2 regions of the Lysinibacillus irui genome follow, and region 1 is predicted to be linked to the other one. Evidence: riboswitches for the same ligand, from Rfam matches in the RefSeq annotation. Region 1 holds a riboswitch; the other holds the start of a gene.
What was found. Region 1 has a riboswitch for preQ1 ahead of queF (preQ(1) synthase). Riboswitches for the same ligand answer to the same signal wherever they lie in the genome.
Positions count from the first base shown of each region.

Region 1 (4,536 bases):
GCAGTTCTTACAAACATCGTCTTCTGGCCAACTACCATTCCCTCACCTTGAATTGTTGGTCCAAAAATTTCGATAATAGGTACTTTATTCAACTTCCATCCACTCCCGTCTTGCTTCTGCAAAGCTTGTAGGAGTTTCGTAAAGCCTGATAAACTCTACACACGCACCGTTATATCTTTCATCAAGCAAGGCCTCAGTCAGCTTTTCGTAAATCCAAACAACAATGTTCTCTGCCGTCGTATTCATAGGTGGAAGTGTTTCATTTAAATAACGGTGATCCAAATGAATCTCTATTTTTTGTTTCCATATCTCTTTTATATCGCCAAAATCAATCATCAAACCACGTTCATCTGTGTAGCCACTCAGTCCTAATATGACACGATAGGTATGACCGTGCAGATTTTTACATTTCCCCTCATAATGATGTAAATGATGAGCAGCATCGAAGGTAAATTCTTTGCTTACGAGAACACGCTTTGCATGGTATTTCAATTGATTTCTTTGAATATCCTCATCTATTTTTTGGAGCCTCTCGACGATTTTATAATCTGACATGTCTTAAAACTCCTTCCTATAACTCAAATACTCATCAAGCCCTTTTTTTCGCAGGTTACACGCTGGGCATTCACCACAGCCATCTGCTATGACACCGTTATAGCAAGTTAACGTTCTTTCTCGAACAAACTCAAGCGCCCCAAGCTGATCAGCAAGCTCCCAAGTCTGTGCCTTATTCAGCCACATCAACGGTGTATCAATGACAAAAGAATCATTCATAGATAAATTTAACGTTACATTCAAGGATTTAATAAAAATATCTCGGCAATCCGGATATCCGCTAAAGTCTGTTTCACACACACCCGTTACAATATGCTTTGCTCCCACTTGGCTCGCTAAAACACCAGCAAATGAAAGAAAAAGTAGATTTCGACCAGGCACAAAAGTCGATGGAAGCTCACCATTTTCTCCGTCCTTCACCTCTATGTCTTGTCGTGTCAATGCATTCGGGGCAAGCTGATTCAGGAGTGTCATATCCAGAATGTGATGCTTGACACCAAGCTCCTTTGTTATCACCTTCGCACATTCAATTTCCAGAAGATGCCTTTGACCATAATCAAAAGTTACTGCCTCAATCTCTTTAAAACGTTCTTTTGCCCAGAACAAACATGTTGTGCTGTCCTGACCTCCACTAAATACAACAATCGCTTTTTCCTTCTTCATCCATAAAGACTCCCTTATATCGAAAAAACAGCACTCTAAGAAAAAGTGCTGCTTTCTTCTTAGTTTTTTTAAGAGGGTAGCTAAAAACCTCTTTCTTGCTTCACTTATCGATTATCAATTTTTTCTGGGTTAAGATCGTGGTTCATTAAACGATAATTGGCTATTTCTTCGTATTTAGTTCCTGGCTTCCCATAGTTACACCATGGATCGATCGAGATACCACCTCGTGGAGTAAATTTCCCCCAAACCTCTATATATCTTGGGTCAAGTAATGTAATTAAATCATTCATAATGATATTAACGCAATCCTCATGGAAATCTCCGTGATTTCTAAAACTGAATAAATACAATTTTAGTGATTTACTCTCAACAATTTTTTTATCAGGGATATACGAGATATACATCGTTGCAAAATCAGGCTGATGTGTAAGCGGACATAAACTAGTGAACTCTGGACAATTAAACTTAACGAAATAATCTCGATTGGAATGAAGATTATCTACTGCCTCCAAAACTTCAGGTGCATAATCATATGAATATTGTGTACCTTGGTTACCCAACAATGTTAAATCCTTTAGTCCTTCTTCATGACTTCGACCAGACATAAAAAAACCTCCTTGTAAAATGTTTCCCAACACTTTTCAAGAGAGGCATTACCAATCATTCTATTAAAACATAAGTAAAAACATAAAAAAGCCACGTCCGATATGGACATGGCATAATGTCATGTTTCCATAGTTTTTTATAGAGGGTATCAGCTATGAACCTCTCCCGTACAAGTCCGGGCACATTCTTTTCTTCCATATCGTACAAAAAATAATACAGAACGTCAAATAGATTTTAAAAAAATCTTTCTTATTTGTGCTTTACTAATTAAATTGACAAAATGAATATATTTCTGTAAGTCCTTTCTCATTTTAAAGTTCTATTTTTTAATTACATTACTAGGAAAATAGAATTAAAATATAATTGATAAACTAATACTTATTATCAATATTTTGGTATATTCAAATATTCCGATATTCGAATTACTACTCCTGTGATAAATTGGAATTATCACACTTTTCTGTTTAGTGTGATAATTAAATGTGGAGGGAGAAATGGGTTTTGAAAAAGTTTACGTTTATGAAGTTTTTAAGTAGTATTATAGCTTTCGTTATGGTGCTTTTTCTATTGGTTCCATTATCGAGCGCTAGTGCTGAAGAATCTAAACCATTTAAACAGGATAGTCAAAGTGAAAGTATACTTCAACTTAAGGCGGCCATCGCTGAACAGCTAAGCTTGTCTAAAGATGGTCCAACTCTTCACGAAAGCTTACAAAATGTATCAGGCAATCAAGAAGTTGCAGTCATCGTACATTTATCTGAAACGCCTGTGGCACTAGAGCAAGGAATGAGCCAGGTGAAAGGCCAAAAGTTCTCTAATGCGCGAGCAAATGAAGTACGTTCAAATGTAAAAGCTCAACAAGCAAAAGTAAAAAAAGAGTTAGCTACTAAAAATGTTCAAATGACTCAAGGCTACACATTTGATACTGTTTTAAACGGTTTTGCGGCAACAGTGAAAGCAAATGATCTCCCGAAACTGCTTTCAATAGAAGGAATTACATTAATCGAACCTGATGCAATTGTTTACGCATCAGAAGATAATACAATGAAATCATCGGAACTTATTAAGGAAGATCAATTAGAGGCCCAAATGAACACAAGTATTTCTTTCCTTGGGATCGAACAGCTGTGGAATGAAGGAATTGAAGGACAAGGAATAAAAGTAGCAGTATTAGATACTGGTATTGACGCAGATCACCCTGAATTCGCTGGAATTTACAAGGGGGGGAAAAACTTTATTCCAAATTCATCAACTTACACGAAGCCTCGAGCAGATGACGATGCATCGGAAACATTGCCTTCTGAGCGTCCTGCCGGAACACCTGAATTTAATGAAAAAGGAAGCTCGTTCTATACTTCTCACGGTACCCATGTTGCTGGAACCATTGCAGCAATCGGAGCAAACAAATTTGGTATTAAAGGAATTGCTCCAAAAGTAGACCTTTATGCTTACCGTGTTCTTGGTGCATATGGAAGTGGAGCTACATCTGGTATTGTTAAAGCAATTGAAACCGCTGTAACAGAAAAAATGGACGTTATTAACCTTTCTCTTGGTGGGGGAGCTAACTCTGAAACGGATGCTGGTTCATTTGCTATTAATAATGCAATGATGGCTGGAACAATCGGAGTAATTGCGACAGGGAACTCCGGCCCAAATCGCGGAACAATGGGCACGCCTGCAACTGCTCGTTTAGGAATTGCTGTCGGTAACACAACAAATCCTGAAACAAAGTATAACGGGGAAGTGAATGTTACTGTTGGTGACTACAACTTAACAAAACAGCTCCCATTAATGGGAACAACTTTTGGAAGGGATTTAGCAACACAGCTTCAAGGAGAATTTGACCTAGTTGCTATCCCTGGAAACGGGGAAGTAAAAGACTTTGAGGGAATCGATGTAGAAGGTAAAGTGGCATTGATCTCTCGTGGCAGTATCGCCTTTGTTGATAAAATTGCGAACGCAAAGGCAAATGGAGCAGTCGCAACAATTATTCATAACTTTGCTGGTGGAACAAATGCACCTAATATTTCAGGTACATTCCTTGGTGATTCATTTGCTTTTCTACCAACATTTGATATGTCCCAAACGGATGGCGATGCAATTCGAGCTGCATTGGCAGGCGGAACTGGAAAAGTTAGCTTTAGTCAATTTACTTCCACACAGACACTAGGAGATGAAGTAAACGATTCAAGTTCCCGTGGACCATCTACACCAAACTTTGATATTAAACCAGATGTAAGTGCACCTGGAACAAACATTATGTCAACGATTCCAATGTATAAAAAGGATTTCCCTGATGCAGATTATGCAGAAGCATATGATCGTAAAACAGGAACTTCTATGGCAACACCGCATATTACAGGTATTGTTGCATTACTTAAACAAGCAAATCCTGATTGGAACGCGTTCGACATAAAAGTGGCGCTTTCTAATACAGCAAAGGTTTTAGATAAAACAAAATACGATGTGTTCTCTCAAGGAGCAGGTCGTGTAAATGCTTATGCTGCAGCGCATCCAGAAATTCTTGCCTATGCACTGGATAGTGCAATTTTAGATGGAACTGGAGCTGTTTCAGAAAACTTGAAAGGTACAGTTACGTTCGGTCCACAACCACTTAAAGATCAGGATATTTCCGTAACAAAACAAGTTTTAGTAAAAGATATAAAAGGGAACGGCGGTAATTATAACGTATCAATTGATGTGACAAAAACA
Region 1 covers NZ_CP113527.1:4,404,168-4,408,703, forward strand. Annotated here, with positions in the region: gene queE (7-carboxy-7-deazaguanine synthase QueE) at 1-92, opposite strand, end outside; gene queD (6-carboxytetrahydropterin synthase QueD) at 85-555, opposite strand; gene queC (7-cyano-7-deazaguanine synthase QueC) at 559-1,218, opposite strand; gene queF (preQ(1) synthase) at 1,323-1,823, opposite strand; PreQ1 riboswitch class I at 1,947-1,993, opposite strand; gene OU989_RS22225 (S8 family serine peptidase) at 2,326-4,536, shown strand, end outside.

Region 2 (4,536 bases), 490 kb from region 1:
TACGACAATCAGCACACTCCATGTACCTGGTACATGCTGAAATCCCATGCCTTTTAATAGGTTATTAAGAGCATCATCGATCCCTAAATTACTCCAAAATGTTTGAAACTTTGAAAATATCGTTTCTGAATTTAGCAGTGGAATATTCGGGCGACCTATCGTATTTTCTGCAGTAAACCCCATAATACGTAGGTTTATTGAGTACAATGCAATCATCATTAATATCCCTGATAATAGCGGATTAATCTTCCCTTTCGTGTGGAGAATTCCTGTCATACATCCAGCAATAAATCCAGCAACAATTGCCACTAAAGTCGCTAAGATTGGGTGGTAGCCAAGCAAGACCATTGTTGCTGCAGTTGCCGCCCCTGTTACAAAGCTTCCATCAACCGTTAAATCCGGAAAATCTAACACCCGAAATGTTAAATATACACCAAGTGCCATAATTGCATAGATGATTCCTTGCTCCACTGCGCCAAATAATGCTAAAAACATCGTTGAATCATCTCCTAAATCTCTTTTTTATTTATACCGCTTATAAATGAAGATAAAGCGGGGATAGTTCTCCCCCGCTTCGTTTTACTTTTCTAGAAGTTCTGCACCCCAAGAATCTTTAATTTCAATTCCTAAATCATCCGCTACCTTTTTATTGATTAGTAGTTTTAGATTTTGTGGATATTGTGCTGGTGTATCAGCAGGTGTAGCTTCACCTTTTAAAATTTTCACAGCCATTTGTCCAGCTTCATAGCCAATATCAAAATATTCGAAACCATAAGCAGCTAAACCGCCTCGTGCAACAGAGTCTAGCTCTCCTACGATAAGTGGTAATTTATTTGTGTTAGCAACATCAATAACAGATTCTAACGCAGAAACCACTGTGTTATCAGTAATAATATAGAAAGCATCTACTTTACCAATTAACGATTCTGTTGCTTGTTTCACATCTGCTGAAGTGGATGCCGAAGCTTCTACAACCGTTAAGCCTTGCTCACCCATAACTTTTTTCACTTCTGAAACTTGTGCTACAGAGTTTTGCTCACCAGCATTGTAGACCATACCCACATTCTTTGCGCCAAGCTCTTTTAGAAATGCTACTGTTTTAGAAATCGTTTCAGGATGTAAATCGATTGTACCTGTAACATTTTTTCCTGGTTTCTCCATTGATTCAATTAACTGTGCACCAACAGCATCTGTTACAGAAGTGAAGATGATTGGAATATCACTTGTAGCTGTAGCAGCTGCTTGAGCAGAAGGTGTAGAGTTAGCAAAAATTAAATCTACGTTTGCACTCACTAGATTGTTAGCAATCGTTGTGTTAAGACTGTTATCTCCTTGTGCAATTTGTGAATCATATTCAACTTTTAATCCAGCATCTTCAATTGCCTTTTTAAAGCCTTCTGTTGCTGCATTTAAAGATGGATGTTCAACAATTTGAGTAATGCCGATTTTATATGTTTTATCATCTGCATTTCCGCTCTCACTTGCGTTGTTTGATTCATTCCCTTTTGAATCCGTTGAACTAGAACCACCACTACCACAGGCAGCAAGAAGTAACACTAATCCAAATAGAAGGAATGACAGCTTTTTTACATTGCCCTTCACAAATAATCCCCCCGATTAATAACTAAAATATCTATCGCACTTTATCCAAACAAAGTGTGAATGTATCGCTATATTATCGTTATTATTGAGCCTCGTCAACAACATTATGAATGTTCTGACTTTTAAATTTAACAAAATATTTTAGCTAATCATTCAATTTGGCGCTTTAAACCGCTAAACTACGCTGTTTTAGTTATTCGTTTTCTTTTTTAACATAGTAAAAAATATTTATGACAATTTTGCGACGCTAGGTCATTGTGGACAAAGTCTGACATTTGACTTCTACTAGATATCTATAATAAAATGTTTACTTGTGTGAAAGCACCGTGGTTCGTAACCATCCCACGAAAAAAAACTAAGGAGAAATGAATATGAAGATAAAATTTTTAGCAGCAAGTGGTATTATTGCAGCTTTATATATTGCTGTGACAATGCTTGTTGCACCATTTGGTTTTACAGAAGTACAGTTCCGCGTATCCGAGATTTTTAACCATCTAGTGGCCTTTAATCCACGCTTTGCCGTAGGGATCATTATTGGAGTATTGATCTCCAATCTTTTTTCACCACTTGGCATTTACGATTTAGTGTTTGGTGTTGGTCATTCTATGATCACACTTGGACTGTTCATTTTAATCTGTAAATTTGTCAAAAATATTTGGGCACGTTTAATTATTAATACATTTTTATTTACATGCACTATGTTTATCATTGCCTTTGAACTAAACTTAGCCTTAGAGCTTCCATTCTTCTGGACTTGGCTAACAGTGGCTGCTGGTGAGTTTGTTGTGTTAGCAGTTGGTGCACCTATTATGTATGGACTAAATAAACGTCTTCACTTTAAAAATTTGATTTAACAGACGAGTCTTAGGATTCGTCTTTTTTTCTTGACACTATTCTGAAAATATTCTACAATTCTTTCTAATAAATGCAAGGAAGAAGAGTAGTAGCAAGCACTGTAACTTCAAGAGAGCTGGTGGTAGGTGCAAACCAGTAGTATGTACTTGTGAATGGACTTCAGAGCAGCCTTATCCAAATGTAAGGCCGACCCACTCCCCGTTATCGGAGTAGAAGAGCGCGCAAAAATGCGAATCAAGGTGGCACCACGGTTACTCGTCCTTTTTATGAGGATTGGAGTGGCTTTTTTTTATGGAAAAATAGTATAGAGGAGTCGAGTAAAGATGAGTACAGTAGTAGAGAAAAAAGGTTATTTTGGTGAATTTGGAGGAAGCTTTGTTCCAGAGGAGCTTCAAAATGTCTTAACTATTTTAGACGAGAATTTCCAAAAGTATAAAGATGATGAAGACTTTAAGAAAGAATTGGATTACTATTTCCGTGAATACGTTGGACGTAAATCCCCTCTTTACTTTGCAGAAAATTTAACAAAGCAATTAGGTGGCGCAAAAATTTATTTAAAACGTGAAGATCTTAACCATACAGGCTCACATAAAATCAATAATGTATTAGGCCAGATTTTACTAGCTAAACGTATGGGAGCAAATCGCGTTATTGCCGAAACAGGCGCTGGACAACATGGTGTAGCAACGGCAACTGCTTGTGCCATGTTCGGGATTGATTGCACCATTTATATGGGCTTGGAGGATACAAAACGTCAGGCATTAAATGTATTTCGTATGGAGCTTCTTGGTGCGAAAGTAGTAGCTGTTGATAAAGGGCAAGGTCGCTTAAAAGATGCTGTTGATGAAGCGTTCGCTGATTTAGTAGAAAACTATGAAACAACATTCTATTTATTAGGCTCAGCAGTTGGACCACATCCTTTCCCTTCAATGGTTAAACATTTTCAATCTGTCATTAGCCGTGAAAGTCGTGAGCAAATTTTAGCAAAGGAAGGAAAGCTTCCAACAGCCGTCCTTGCCTGTGTCGGCGGTGGTAGTAATGCCATTGGAGCATTTGCTGATTATATTGCAGATGAAAGCGTTCGTCTTATTGGAATCGAACCCGATCAAGCTGCTACATTAAACGAAGGGACGCCTGGGGAGCTACATGGCTTCAAATGTTTAGTGTTACAAGATGATGAAGGAAATCCCCTACCAACATATTCAATTGCAGCTGGTCTAGATTACCCTGGAGCAGGTCCAGAACATAGTCATTTGAAAACAATTGGCCGTGCGGAGTATGTAACTGTTACAAACGAAGAAGTTCTAGAGGCGTTTCAAGTACTTTCAAAGGTCGAAGGTATTATTCCTGCCCTTGAAAGTTCACATGCAGTTGCATATGCTCTAAAATTAGCACCAACTTTACCATCTGAGGAAAGCATTATTATTAATATCTCAGGTCGTGGTGATAAAGACGTTGAACAAGTTTTCCATATGTTAACAAAATAGTATTGTAAAAGAGCGATCTCCCTTTTTGGGACATCGCTCTTTTTACTTTATTTTAGTAAATTTCTGTAATATTATTTGCCATTAGGATTTACCTCTAAAACACTGTAGCTTACACTATTATGAAATTGCCTTTTTATGCAGCTTAATTTTCAGTTTTTCTAACATATCAACTGTCATTTTAGCTAAATCATACTCTGCTTTAAAGCCCCATTCTTTTTGGGCTGCTTCTATATTTAAAGAGTTTGGCCAGCTATCTGCTATAGCCTGACGCACTGGGTCCACCTGATAGTCCATTGTGAAATTCGGTAAGTGTTTCTTGATTTCAGCTGCAATTTGCGACGGTTCAAAGCTCATTGCTGTAATATTAAAAGCATTACGATGAACTAGCTTATTACCATCTGCCTCCATCAAATCTACAATAGCTTGTAAAGCATCTGGCATGTACATCATATCCATAAACGTACCCTCTTGGATATAAGATGTATACTTGCCCTGTTCGATCGCTTCATAGAAAATCTCTACCGCATAATCAGTCGTACCACCACCTGGAGGTGTTACATAGGAAATTAATCCAGGGAAGCGTACACCACGT
Region 2 covers NZ_CP113527.1:448,371-452,906, reverse strand. Annotated here, with positions in the region: gene OU989_RS02200 (ABC transporter permease) at 1-495, opposite strand, end outside; gene OU989_RS02195 (ABC transporter substrate-binding protein) at 580-1,602, opposite strand; PreQ1 riboswitch class I at 1,923-1,967, shown strand; gene OU989_RS02190 (QueT transporter family protein) at 1,974-2,456, shown strand; T-box leader at 2,524-2,723, shown strand; gene trpB (tryptophan synthase subunit beta) at 2,781-3,944, shown strand; gene OU989_RS02180 (L-threonine 3-dehydrogenase) at 4,062-4,536, opposite strand, start outside.
Region 2: linked by a shared signal. The riboswitch ahead of OU989_RS02190 (QueT transporter family protein) and the one ahead of queF (preQ(1) synthase) in region 1 are both predicted to bind preQ1.